One region of the Pseudarthrobacter sp. GQ63 genome, then DNA from elsewhere that is predicted to be linked to it. Evidence: riboswitches for the same ligand, from Rfam matches in the RefSeq annotation. Region 1 holds a riboswitch; each other region holds the start of a gene.
The links. A riboswitch is a leader RNA that binds a small molecule or an ion and turns the genes downstream of it on or off. The one in region 1 is predicted to bind thiamine pyrophosphate.
Positions count from the first base shown of each region.

Region 1 (4,509 bases):
TCCTCAAGGACCGCCTTCCTGAGCACGCCGGCGTGATTGTCCGTACGGCTGCGGAGGGCGCTTCCGAGGAAGAGCTGACGCACGACATCAACCGGCTGCGTGCCCAGTGGGAGGGCATCGAAAGCCAGTCGAAGTCCACCAAGATCCTTGCCCCGGAGCTGCTCTACGGCGAACCGGACCTCACTATCAAGGTGGTCCGCGACGTCTTCAACGAGGACTTCTCCAAGCTGATCGTTTCAGGCGAGGAAGCCTGGGACACCATCGAGGCGTACGTCACCTACGTCGCCCCGGACCTGGTGGGCCGCCTCGAGAAGTGGACCAAGGACCAGGACATCTTCAGTGCCTGGCGGATCGATGAGCAGATCCACAAGGCCCTGGAGCGGAAGGTCTTCCTGCCCTCGGGCGGCTCGCTGGTGATCGACCGTACCGAAGCCATGACCGTGGTGGACGTCAACACCGGCAAGTTCACCGGCAGCGGCGGCAACCTGGAAGAAACAGTCACCAAGAACAACCTGGAAGCTGCAGAGGAAGTAGTTCGCCAGCTCCGCCTCCGCGACATCGGCGGCATCATTGTCATCGACTTCATCGACATGGTCCTTGAGTCCAACCGGGACCTGGTCCTGCGGCGCATGGTGGAGTGCCTGGGCCGTGACCGCACCAAGCACCAGGTTGCGGAAGTCACCTCCCTGGGCCTGGTGCAGATGACCCGTAAGCGCATGGGCACGGGGCTCCTTGAGGTGTTCGGCGAGCAGTGCGAAGCCTGCGCCGGCCGCGGCGTGGTCACCCACGATGACCCGGTGGAACACCGCCGCGCCAACATTGTGGCTGCCGAGCATCACGTGCAGCGTTCCGAGCACCGCCCGGAAGCACGCGCCGAGGGCAACCGCATCGAGGCTCAGCGCACGGACAGCAGCCAGCCGGGTGTCCGTCCTGACAGGAAGCGCCGCCGCGGCCGCGGCGGCCAGCAGCCGGACGCAGCCCCGGCAGCTGCCGTCCACGTCCACACGGTCCACCCTGATCCGACGGACGCCGAGCGGCATGCGAAAGCGGAGGCCACCAGGCTGGCCCTTGCCAACATCGCGGCGGCTGCCCATGCAGCCCACCTGCATGACGACGAGTTGGCCGCCGCCAGGCAGGCAACGCAGGCCCAGCCCGCAGTGCCGGCTGAAACGGAGAAGCACGACGGCGATGCGTCCAGGCCCGCTGCCGTCCTGACCTTTGGCGGGGAGAAAGTCGTCCTGCCCTTCGTGGAGCACGCAGAGGAGCAGCAGCCAAAGCCTGCGCTCACCCTGGACCGCCTGGCTGCAGCCTTCGCCCACCTGGGCGAGCCCTCCCCGACAGCCGGCACGCCGGCCGAAACGCCGGCGCGGCAGCCGGTACAGCGTGGGGCTGAAGAGGCTCCCCAGCAGGCTCCTGCCCCGGAGCGGACCCCCGAGCCGGTGCAGGCCCCGGAGCAGCGGGAACCGGCCAACGTCCAGCCGCAGCAGCGGCCGGTGGCTGCCGCAGCGGAGAAGGACTACTCCGACCACACCCTGGAGCAGTCACGCCCGCGCAGGGCACGCCGCAATCGCAGTGCCAGCCGCGCACAGGGAGCAGCCAACGAGACCTCGGTCCAGCAGCACGAGAACGTTCCCGCCGCCGCGGCCGGGCATTCCCACGCCGCCAAGGCACCGGGAGCGGACCAGGCGGCTGCCTCAAAGCCGGCCGGCGACAAGCGGCCGGACGCCCCGATTATCCTCGGCGTCGGGGTCCCTGCCTCAGAGCTCTAGGAATTGGAGCTGCCAGGAACGGAGCTCCTGGAATCCCGAACCCAGGGCGGGCATTAACCGGATGCCCGGCCAGCCACAGACAGTGGCCGGCCGGGCATCCGTCATTTAAGGCGCGTTCCGCAGCGCTCGTGAACACCCGGTATTGGACACCGGCGATCCACCCCGCTCCGGTCGCACTGTGTCACCTTCACGCTGTGGACCGCAAAAAAGCTAGGCTGGGGAACCGACACGGGGTGCCGCGCAGAGAGCCGGCTGAGATCCAGACCCGTTGAACCTGTCCGGCTAGTACCGGCGAAGGGATGTCTCTTGTCTTCCACCTTTGCACTGCCCACTGCCACCAGCCAGGGCACACCCGCGCCTGCTCCCGGGCCCGCAGCTGTTTCTGCCTCTGCAGCCCCCGCCCGCGAGTACCGCGACACGCCCCGGGTGCTTTCCATTGCCGGATCCGATCCTTCCGGCGGGGCCGGCGTCCAGGCGGACCTGAAAAGCATCGCCGCCCACGGCGGTTACGGAATGGCCGCCATCACCGCCCTCACAGCACAGAACACCCGCGGCGTGCGCGGCGTCCACGTTCCCCCCGCCAACTTCCTCACCCAGCAGCTCGATGCCCTGAGCGACGACATCAGTATCGACGCCGTGAAGATCGGAATGCTGGGCGATGCCGGGGTGATCGACGCCGTCCGTGCGTGGCTCGAAAAGGTGCGTCCCGCCGTCGTGGTCCTGGACCCTGTCATGGTGGCCACCAGCGGCGACCGGCTCCTCCAGGAATCCGCCGAAGCCGCGCTTCGCGGCCTGCTGCCGCTGGCACACCTCATCACGCCCAACCTGGCTGAACTCGCCATGCTTGTGGGCGGCGACGTGCAGGAGACCTGGGAAGGCGCCCTGGAACAGGGCCGGAATCTTTCCGCCGCCACGGGAGCCACGGTTCTGGTCAAGGGCGGGCACCTCGTAGGGGCCGAATGCCCCGACGCCCTCGTTAACACCGCAGGCCTGTTGTCCAGGGACGTGGTGGTGGTTCCCGGACAGCGGGTGGCAACAGTGAACAGCCACGGCACCGGATGCTCCCTGTCGGCGGCCATGGCCACGGTCCAGGCCCGGGTGGGGGACTGGGAGGCAGCCCTGCGCGAGGTCAAGCCCTGGCTTGCCGGCGCGCTGGAGGCCTCGGAGACCCTGGAGGTGGGGACTGGCAATGGGCCCGTGCACCACTTCCATCACGTGCCCGCGGTGCGCGGGAAGGGGAGCTTCGCGGCGCAGCTCTGGGCGGGCGCCGCAAAGGACCTCGAGGACATCTACGCGCTGGACTTCATCCGCGGCCTGGTTTCCGGCAGCCTGCCGGAGAAGGAGTTTGCCTACTACCTCGCCCAGGACGCCATCTACCTCAACGGCTACTCACGGGTGCTCGCGCGGACAAGTGCACTGGCCCCCACCGAAGAGGAGCAGCTCTTCTGGGCACGTTCCGCCGCACAGTGCCTGGAGGTGGAGTCTGAGCTGCACCGCTCCTGGCTTAGTACACGGACCGTTGAGCCGCAGCTGGGACCCGTGACCAAGTCCTACGTGGACCACCTGACGGCGGCATCGGCGTCGGGCAGTTACGCGGTGCTGGCCGCAGCAGTCCTGCCCTGCTTCTGGCTGTATGCCGAGGTGGGCACAACACTCCACGCCCAGTTCGTGGCTGCCGGGGAACCAGGCGGCCACCCCTACGCCGAGTGGCTGCGCACATACGCGGACGAGGACTTCGTTGCCGCCACCCGCACGGCGGTTGCCATGGTGGACGGGGCCGGCCGCGCTGCTTCCGCGGGGGACCGGGATGCCATGGTGACGGCGTTCAGGCAGTCCTGCCGCCTCGAAGTGGACTTTTTCGACGCGCCGCGCATTCATTCCTGACACCTGGTGGCGCGTCCCGCCGGTACTATGGTGGGGCACAGGTAAGGGCGTGGACCTGGGCTGTGGTGCCTATCACAGACAACCCGCCGGAACCAGCCTCATTTGCGGCCGAAGCCAAAACTAGCGTATTCTAGATCTTCGGTGCTTACGCCAACACTTGGGTTATGACCCCACGGCGTTGAGGCACAGCGAGAGCCCACCCAATCATGGAACCGGGTTCCGCACGCAAATTTGTAATAAACGTCGAGAGAAGTGAGTTCCCAAGTGGTGTACGCGATTGTCCGCGCAGGCGGCCGCCAAGAGAAGGTTTCCGTTGGAGACTTCGTTACCCTGAACCGCGTCGCCGGTGGAGCTGGCAGCACCATTCAGCTGCCCGCACTGCTCCTGGTTGACGGTGACAAGGTCACCTCCGCCGCTGCTGACCTGGCCAAGGTAACTGTTACGGCTGAGATCCTCCAGGACCTCCGTGGTCCTAAGATTGTGATCCAGAAGTTCAAGAACAAGACCGGTTACAAGAAGCGCCAGGGTCACCGCCAGGAACTGACCAAGGTCAAGATCACTGGTATCAAGTAACCTTCCGTTACTGTTCAGGTTTTTCAGCAGATTCCCCAGAATTTAGAGGCAGGCATTTCAGATGGCACATAAAAAGGGCGCGAGCTCCACTCGCAACGGTCGTGACTCCAACGCACAGTACCTTGGCGTCAAGCGCTTCGGCGGCCAGGTAGTTTCCGCCGGCGAGATCATCGTCCGCCAGCGTGGCACCCACTTCCACCCGGGCGCCGGCGTTGGCCGTGGCGGCGACGACACCCTGTTCGCACTGACCCCGGGCGCCGTTGAATTCGGTACCCGCCGCGGT
Region 1 is NZ_JCAXEF010000002.1:526,467-530,975, reverse strand. Features, by position in the region: gene AC6CHP_RS06935 (Rne/Rng family ribonuclease) at 1-1,769, shown strand, start outside; TPP riboswitch at 1,989-2,086, shown strand; gene thiD (bifunctional hydroxymethylpyrimidine kinase/phosphomethylpyrimidine kinase) at 2,196-3,653, shown strand; gene rplU (50S ribosomal protein L21) at 3,918-4,226, shown strand; gene rpmA (50S ribosomal protein L27) at 4,288-4,509, shown strand, end outside.

Region 2 (4,509 bases), on a different contig from region 1:
CCAGCCGCGTTGCCACAGCAGCGTCAGCGTCAGGCCTGCGAGCGGGAACAGCAGGAATTCGAAGGCCAGCGCCACCGACGCGGAAACCCAGTCGATCGAAAGCGCCAGCACTGCCGTGATGAGGAAGACGGCGGCGAACTTGCTCAGGGGATTGGCGCGGGTCAGCAGGGCCTGGTTGTCCCGCAGGTTCAGTTCCTGCCTCATGGCGCCACCGGTTCCCCGGCAGCCATCCGCAGCTCGGTTCCACCCAGCGCGGCGGTGAACTCGGCGTCGTGCGTCACGGACACCACGGCGGTGCCGCCATCCAGGAGCTCGGACAGGAACGAGGCCAGCTCCGCCCAGGTGTTGGCGTCCTGGCCGAACGTCGGCTCGTCCAGCACGAGCACGCGGGGATGTGCCGCCAGGACCGTGGCCACGGAGAGGCGCCGCTTCTCGCCGCCGGACAGCGTAAAGGGGTTCGCGTCCACGAGGTGGGTCAGCCGCAACCGCTCCAGCAGCTCGTCCACGCGTTCCTCACCGTGCCCCAGGTGCCGCGGACCGAACAGGAGTTCGTCCAGCACCTTCCCGGTGACGAACTGGTGCTCTGGCTCCTGGAACACGGTGCCAATCCGCTCGATGAGCTGCTCGGCTTTCCACTTATAAGGGTCTATCCCGGCGCCACGGCTGAGGTCCAGGGTGGCGGACACCTTTCCAGCCACGGGCTCCAGGAGTCCTGCAAGGGTCAGCGCAAACGTTGACTTGCCCGCGCCGTTGGGGCCTGTGATGGCCAGCGCCTGCCCTGCCCGGACCTGCGCGGAAATATCGTGCTGGACGGGCGCTGGGGGCACCTTCCGAAAGCCGCTGCGGCGCGGACGTTCCCGGGAAACCGCAAGGTGTTCGGCCGCCAGCAGGAGGCCGCCGGAGCCGGCAGCCGGGTTGCCCGACCTTGCACGCGTCTCAGGAACATACCCGGGCACCCACACACCGGCCGCCGCCAGCATGGTCCGCGCGTCCGCGAGCACCCGGTCCGGAGGACCGTCAAGCAGCACGGCATCATCAGTGGCGCTGCCCGGCTGCAGCACCACGATTCGGTCCACCAGGTCCTTCCACACGGACACCCGGTGCTCCACCACAACCAGCGTGGCACCGGTTTTGTCCAGGCAGCGGCCCACGGCGTCGCGGACTTCCAGCACACCGGCAGGGTCCAGGTTCGCCGTGGGCTCGTCGAGCAGAATCAGGCCAGGCCGCATGGCGAGGATTCCTGCCAGCGCCAAGCGCTGTTTTTGCCCGCCGGACAGGGCCGACGTCGGGTGGTCCAGCGGCAGGTGGGAAAGTCCGACGTCGTCCAGCGCCTCGTGCACGCGGGCCCAGATGGCTTCGCGGGGCACGGCGAGGTTCTCGGCGCCGAAGGCGACGTCGTCGCCAACGCGGGAGAGGACAACCTGCGTCTCCGGGTCCTGCTGCATCAGTCCGGCCCGGCCGCGCTGCTCGCGGGGCACGGCACCGTCAACCAGCAGCGAACCCGTCTCGTCGGACTCGCTGGCGTCGCCGCCGTCGTCTATGTCCCCCAGTACCCCTGCCAGGGCATGCAGGAGCGTGGACTTGCCCGCGCCGGATGGCCCCAGGAGGAGCACGCGCTCCCCCGGGCGGATCTCCAGGTCGAGGCCACGGACGGCCGGCTTGGCGCGCCCCGCATGGCGCCAGCCCCAGCCGCGGGCTGTGACGGCAGCCGGACGCACCGCGACGGATGCCTCGTGCCGCGAAGGGGCGCCCATCAGGAGAAGACGGGCTCCGTTGCCGCCTTGCGTGATGCAAAGGAGCTCAGGACCCCTGTCCTGGCCAGGCCGCGGGTGGCCATCCAGGACAGGGCTCCGGCGATGATGGCGCCGGAGATGGCGGTGAAGATGATGTAGGCCAGCTTGTCGCCGGCGGCGTAGGCGATGTTCCAGCCCCACGGCGCGAAGGAGTCGTTCAGGCCGCAGAAAAGGCCGGCGGCGGCGCCGGCAAGCAGTGCCACGGGCAGGTTGAACTTCCGGTACACGAAGATGGCGAAGATGATCTCGGCACCCAGGCCCTGGACGAATCCTGAGAACAGAACGGACGCCCCGTACTGGGAGCCCATGAACAGTTCACCTGTGGCGGCCACCGTCTCGCAGAAGAGCGCGGCGCCTGGCTTGCGGATGATGAGCATGCCCAGGACGGCCGGGATCATCCAGCCGCCGGCGATGAGGCCGGTCAGGGGCGGGTAGACGGCGTTCATGGGTCCCGAGACTGCGGCCGCCCCCTGGGACCAGGCCCAGAAAATGACGCCGCCGGCAACGGCAATAAGGGCCGCCACCACGATGTCCACGACGCGCCAGGACTTGCCGGCGGGCTTCTTGACTGCTGTTGTTGCCATGTGATCCTCCTGAGGAACAGGAGGGGAAAGTGGACGCGGCTACCGGCACTGCTGCCGCTGCGCGCACTTCGAGAACTCGACTCCCTTGCGCCGGTACTAACCGGATCAGGTTCGAGGGTCTGCGGCTGTCCGCACTCTCAGCGCCCACCTGCGGTCCCTGGCATGGCCAGTGATGCCGACGGCGGCGCTCCCCTGTCGTTGAATGATTCTGTTTGGTGAAATATCCGCCCTGTTGGGCGTGGTCCAGTTTACCGCAGGGAGGGGTAGATTGTGGGCCATGACTGCGAATCCACCAGATGTGACCGAGTACGATCCGGATTCCCGCGATGCCCAGCCGGAGGGATCCCTTGAAGCCTTGATCGCCCGGATCGAGGCGGAGATCCGGGAGCTCCAATTTCCCGGCTTCTCCCTGGACGACTCCCTGAACCTGGGACTGCTCCTGGTGGAGCTGGGCAAGGAGCGCGGGCTCCCCATCGCCATCGACATCACCAAGGGTGAGCAGGTCCTCTTCCACGTGGCCCTGCCGGGGGCAACGCCGGACAACGGGCACTGGATCCGGGCCAAGAAGCGGACCGCCGCCCGGTACGAGGTTCCTTCCCTGCTGGTGGGGCTGCGCGCCCGGCGCGGCGGCGGACGTATTGAAGACAACGCCTGGTTCGACCAGGCCCTCTACGCCGCGCACGGCGGCTCCTTCCCCGTGTACGTCACCGGGGTGGGCGCCGTAGCAACCGTCACCGTGTCCGGATTGCCGCAGGTGCAGGACCATGACCTGGTGGTCGAGGCACTCCGCGACATCCTCCGGTCGGCTGGCGCGGAGTGACGCCCTGAAAGCCTGCACCGCGCGGCGCCCTGCCGGCCAGGGATGACAGGTTTTTCCTGGCATGGACACCCCTGCAAGGCCGGGAGTACATTCGAGCGCAGTGGCGGGTGATCAATCCAGGAGGGCGTCGTGACCGGTCCAGCAACCGAGAACCAGGTCCGGGCGGCGCTGGACAAAGCCTGGGACGAGATGATTTTCATCGGCCCGGACCACCCCTACTATTCCCTGCTGGCGGAACTGGTGTCCGCCGTCGGGAAGTCCTGGCAGCAAGGCTACGACCACGGCCGCCGCGGAGGTCCATACACAAACCCCTACTCATGGGCCGGCCCGGAAGGCTAGTGACCGGCGCCCAAACACCGGCGGAATACAAAGCCTGCTTAGCAATTATTTAGTAATCATGCTTACTATGTTGTCTCCAGGGTTTGAGGAGTACAGCACATGGCAGCCAGCATCCGCCGGGCAGGCGCCCGAACAGGCCTGCAGAAGGCTGCGCTCGCAACGGGCGCCGTGTTCTGCCTGGCCGGCATCCTGGGATTCATTCCCGGCGTCACCTCACACTATGACGCGCTCCACCTGGCCGGGCACGGCTCAGGAGCGCTGCTGCTCGGGATCTTCCAGGTGTCCGTTCTCCACAACGCCGTGCACCTGCTCTTTGGACTTACCGGCGTCCTCATGTCGCGCTCGCACCCGCAGGCACGGAACTTCCTCATCTACGGCGGTGTCATCTACCTGGTCCTCTGGCTGTACGGCCTCCTGGTCGGTGACACCACCCCGGCGAACTTCCTCCCCGCAAACGATGCCGACAACTGGCTCCACCTGGTTCTTGGCCTGGCCATGATTGCCCTGGCCATCATGCTCGCCCGTGGACCAGACCCGGCCGCTGCCGGAGACGGCTCCGGCGCCGGCAGCTCCAGCACCGCCTCGTCTCCAGCGCCCGGCACCCGCGGCCGCTGACCACCATCTTCCGGCCCCCAGTGCAGGGGGCACGGAACCCGGCACACGCCAGACCTGAAGGAGCACCATGAAAATCCCAGCAGCACGGGGTCCCGTCAGCACCGCATTATTCAGCGTCCTCGCGGAGCTGCCGGGCACGGACGGGGGCGCCCTTGAGGCCCTGCACCGGACGGTGGCCGGCAATCTTCCCGAGACCCTGGACATCATAGGCGACGACGACCTCCAGCTGACGCTCTTCTGCCTCTACGAGCTCCACTACTCGGGCCTTGAGGGCGTAGGTGACGAGTGGGAGTGGGCCCCGGAACTGATCCGGGTGCGCCAGCTGCTGGAAAAACCGTTCGAAGCCGCGCTCCGGGAG
Region 2 is NZ_JCAXEF010000003.1:56,670-61,178, reverse strand. Features, by position in the region: gene AC6CHP_RS07520 (energy-coupling factor transporter transmembrane component T family protein) at 1-204, opposite strand, end outside; gene AC6CHP_RS07515 (ABC transporter ATP-binding protein) at 201-1,754, opposite strand; gene AC6CHP_RS07510 (ECF transporter S component) at 1,754-2,377, opposite strand; TPP riboswitch at 2,442-2,581, opposite strand; gene AC6CHP_RS07505 (heme-degrading domain-containing protein) at 2,655-3,197, shown strand; gene AC6CHP_RS07500 (hypothetical protein) at 3,327-3,536, shown strand; gene AC6CHP_RS07495 (DUF4383 domain-containing protein) at 3,636-4,151, shown strand; gene AC6CHP_RS07490 (iron-containing redox enzyme family protein) at 4,219-4,509, shown strand, end outside.
Region 2: another riboswitch for thiamine pyrophosphate. It lies ahead of AC6CHP_RS07510 (ECF transporter S component); the one in region 1 lies ahead of thiD (bifunctional hydroxymethylpyrimidine kinase/phosphomethylpyrimidine kinase).

Region 3 (4,509 bases), on a different contig from region 1:
GCCGTGGAATAGGGTTGGGTCATGTTCAAGCAGAGGGTAGTGTTCGCGCACGGCGCGGGCAGCTTCGGCGCCGCAGCCTGGCCCCGCCAGCACGGGATAGCCCTGTCCTACGATGCCCTGTTCCTGCGCCGCCACGGCTTCGATCCCGTTGCCGAACCCACTGCGTCCTCGTTCGCGGAGGACACGCGCATCCTGCTGGAATCCCTTGGGGACGACGGCCGGGGCACCGCCGGCGGGCACGTCGTGGCGCATGCGCAAGGAGCCATCTCCGCCATGATGGCCGCCGTCGAACGTCCGGACCTTGTGTACTCGCTGACCCTGGTGGAGCCGGCCTGCCTGTCCCTGACCGCTGAACTGCCGGCCACGGCGGCGCACATCGGGCTGATGCAGCCCCTGTTCAACGCCCGGCATCAACTCAGTGACGAGGATTTCCAGCGCGAGTTCGTCCGCAGGGTCTATGCCACCGACCTGCAGCAGCCGGTGACTGCCGAGGAGAAGCGTTCTGCCAGGCGGCTGCGGCTGCAGGCGCCGTCCTGGGAAGCCCCGCTGCATATCGTTCCCGGCGTGCCCACGCTCGTCCTGACAGGCGGCTGGGAGCCGCTCTACGAGGAGATCGCCGGCTACCTCCGTGAGACCGGGGCGGATCACCGCACGGCCGCCGGCGGCCACCGGCCCCACGACTCCCCGGAAGGGGACCGCATCATCCGTTCGTTCATCAGCGACTCAGGCCGCGTGGAGGCACGCGCCTCCTGATCCCGCCCGAACCTGCCCTCCACAGGAGCCCGTCCGGCCGGCCCCCAATGACCAGCCGGACGGAACCTGCAGGCTCCTACCGCCCCGGCGGAACGCTCAGCTCCGGCAGATAAACTTTCCCGCCGGCAGCCAGGAATTCTTCGCTCTTGCCCCGCATGCCGGCTGCCGCTTCAGCAAGGGCTGCCTGTGCCTCCGCGGATCCGTATTCGTCCCGGATGTCCTGGCTGATCCGCATGGAGCAAAACTTGGGCCCGCACATGGAGCAGAAGTGGGCCGTCTTGGCCGGTTCGGCCGGGAGGGTCTCGTCGTGGAAGGCCTCGGCCGTCTCCGGGTCCAGCGACAACGCAAACTGGTCACGCCAGCGGAACTCGAAGCGTGCCTTGGACAGTGCGTCATCACGTTCGTGGGCGCCCGGGTGGCCTTTGGCAAGGTCTGCCGCATGGGCAGCGATCTTGTACGTGATCACCCCTGTCTTGACGTCGTCCTTGTTGGGCAGCCCCAGGTGTTCCTTGGGCGTGACGTAGCACAGCATCGCCGTGCCGTAGCGGGCAATTTCCGTGGCTCCAATGGCGGAGGTGATGTGGTCATAGCCCGGGGCAACGTCGGTCACCAGCGGGCCCAGCGTGTAGAACGGTGCGCCCTTGCACAGCTCCTGCTGCCGTTCAACGTTCTCCCTGACCAGGTGGAACGGAACGTGTCCAGGACCCTCCACCATCACCTGGACGTCGTACTCCCAGGCACGCTGCGTGAGCTCGGCGAGGGTGTCCAGCTCGGCAAACTGCGCGGCGTCGTTGGCATCCGCCGTCGCGCCCGGCCGCAGGCCGTCGCCCAGGGAAAACGCGACGTCGTACCGCGCGAAGATCCCGCAGAGCTCGTCGAAGTGCGTGTAGAGGAAGTTCTCCCGGTGGTGCGCCAGGCACCACCCCGCCATGATTGATCCGCCGCGGGACACAATGCCGGTGACGCGGTTGGCGGTCAGGGGAACGTACCGGAGCAGCACGCCGGCGTGGATGGTCATGTAGTCCACGCCCTGTTCGCACTGTTCGATGACGGTGTCGCGGAAGATCTCCCAGGTCAGGGCGTTGGCCTCGCCGTTGACTTTCTCCAGGGCCTGGTAGATGGGGACGGTGCCGATCGGGACAGGCGAGTTGCGGATGATCCATTCCCGGGTGGTGTGGATGTCCTCGCCGGTGGAGAGATCCATGACGGTGTCGGCGCCCCACCGGGTTGCCCACTGCAGCTTGTCCACCTCTTCGGCGATTGAACTGGTCACTGCAGAGTTGCCGATGTTGGCGTTGATCTTCACCAGGAAGGCCTTGCCGATGATCATCGGCTCGGATTCGGGGTGGTTGATGTTGTTGGGAATGATGGCCCGTCCTGCGGCGAGTTCGCTCCGGACCAGTTCAACATCGCAGTTTTCCCGCAGCGCCACGAAGCGCATTTCCGGGGTTATGACGCCCTGCCGTGCGTAGTGCATCTGTGTCACGGTCCGTCCCTCGACGGCGCGGCGGGGCACGGGAGGCGCTCCCTTCCACTCCGCGCTGGCGGCGCCGCGGCGCACGGCCGAGCGGCCGTCGTCGAGCAGGTTCCTCTCCCTGCCGCTGTACGCTTCCGTGTCTGCCCGCGCCTCGATCCAATCCTTGCGGAAAGGAGGAAGACCCTGAACGGGGTCGCTCCCCGGACCGGCCGTCCGGTAAGTCCGGAACGGCTGGTTCGGAACGCCGTTGGGGGACGGCTCCAACGCGATTTCCGTCACGGGAACACGGATACCGGTCCCGGCGTCCTCGAGGTAGGCCAGGGAATGGGATTTCAGGGATTGCGTCACCGGGGGCGGGTTCCCGTCAGTGGTGGCACCCGGGGTGTTGCGGGCAGGGTTCAGCTGCTGATTTGGTGTATTCAAGGAATACTCACTTCCTTCGCCGGCATTACCCGGACAGGTTCGACGGTCGCAGGCTGCGTCAGCCCGATCTCAGCCCCTGCAGGGGCACCCGTGTGGTCAAGATGAAAGCTACCACAGCCTTTCTTTCGGGGCTTGTCACATTGCCGGTGCTAGCCTGACCGGGCAGGAAAGAGGTGCACATGGCAGAAATCATCGAGTTCACGGGGACGGTCCTGACCGGACCCGGGAGTGGACAGCGCGGACTGTGGTCTGTTGACGGGCGCCTGACGTTCCGCCGGCCGGCAAAGGCCCCGGACCGGATCCTGGCGGGATGGGTGCTGCCGGGCTTCGTGGATGCCCACTGCCACATCGGGCTCGGCGTGGGAGGGGCGGTGGATGCTCCGACCGCCGAAGAGCAGGCGCGGACGGACCTGATGGCCGGCACACTGTTGATCCGTGACGCAGGTTCCCCTGCTGACACGCGGTGGCTGCAGGACAGAAAAGACGTCCCGGTGCTGATCCGCGCCGGACGCCACGTTGCGCGCACGCGCCGGTACCTGCGGGGTTTCGCTGAGGAAGTCGAACCGGAGGGCCTGGTGGAAGCTGTCCGTAAACAGGCCAGGGAAGGCGACGGATGGGTCAAGCTCGTGGGGGACTGGATTGACCGCGACGCCGGCGACCTCGCGCCGTCGTTCCCTGCCGCCGTCGTCCGCGATGCCGTCCTGGCCGCCCATGACGAAGGCGCACGCGTTACCGCCCACTGCTTCGCGGAAGAGACGCTCGGTGACGTGCTGGACGCCGGCATCGACTGCGTCGAGCACGCCACCGGCCTCCTGCCGAGGCACCTGCCCAGGTTCGTGGAGCAGAAGGTGCCCATTGTGCCCACCCTGGTCAACATCGCCACGTTCCCGGACATTGCTGCCCAGGCGGCGCCCAAGTTTCCGCGGTATGCGGCGCACATGCGTTCACTGTGGGAACGGCGGAAGGAACGGGTGCTTGAGGCGTTCGAGGCAGGCGTGCGGATCTACGCCGGGACCGACGCCGGCAGCGTGATCAGGCACGGCAGGATCGCCGACGAGATCCTGGCCCTCCATGCTGCGGGCCTGCCCATGGCGTCTGCCCTGGACGCCGCGTGCTGGAGTGCGCGGGAGTGGCTGGGCGCGGACGGCCTGGAAGAAGGGGCGCGGGCAGATGTTGTCGTGTGCCGGGAAGACCCGCGGAAGGTACCGGAGGCGGTCCATGGCCTGGCGCACGTTGTCCTGGGCGGTCGGGTCATCCGCTGAAAAGATATCCGGCCCGGGACTTGGAATAAATTGAAGCTTCAAGTAATTTTAAGAGTGTAAGGGCTGCCGACCGGAAGGCCCACAGCACCGGGAGTTATCAATGACTGCACAAGCCGCAAGCCAGGACCTTCTGCCTGCCGACCTCGCCATGGGCACCGTGATGCTCAAGGTGGGCGACATGGAGGTGATGACCGATTACTACCAGCGCGCCCTCGGCCTGGAGGTCATTGCCGAGCAGGACGGCGGAATCTACCTCGGCCGGCTGCAGAAGCCGCTTGTGCACCTGGCTCCCGCGCCCGGGCTGAACCTTCCGGGCAGGGGAGAGGCCGGCCTGTTCCACACTGCGCTGCTGTTTGAGAACCAGGCAGACCTGGCCGCCACCATCGCCACCGCCGCCCGGTTCGAACCGCGCTCGTTCACCGGCAGCGCCGACCACCTTGTCAGCGAAGCCTTCTACTTCAACGACCCCGAGGGCAACGGCATCGAGCTCTACTGGGACAGGCCGCGCAGCAACTGGTCCTGGAACGGCACTGACGTGGTGATGGACAGCCTGGCCCTCCCGCCGCAGCGGTACCTCGAGCAGCACCTGACGGA
Region 3 is NZ_JCAXEF010000001.1:909,554-914,062, forward strand. Features, by position in the region: gene AC6CHP_RS04345 (alpha/beta fold hydrolase) at 22-753, shown strand; gene thiC (phosphomethylpyrimidine synthase ThiC) at 830-2,653, opposite strand; TPP riboswitch at 2,648-2,755, opposite strand; gene AC6CHP_RS04355 (amidohydrolase family protein) at 2,833-3,915, shown strand; gene AC6CHP_RS04360 (VOC family protein) at 4,016-4,509, shown strand, end outside.
Region 3: another riboswitch for thiamine pyrophosphate. It lies ahead of thiC (phosphomethylpyrimidine synthase ThiC); the one in region 1 lies ahead of thiD (bifunctional hydroxymethylpyrimidine kinase/phosphomethylpyrimidine kinase).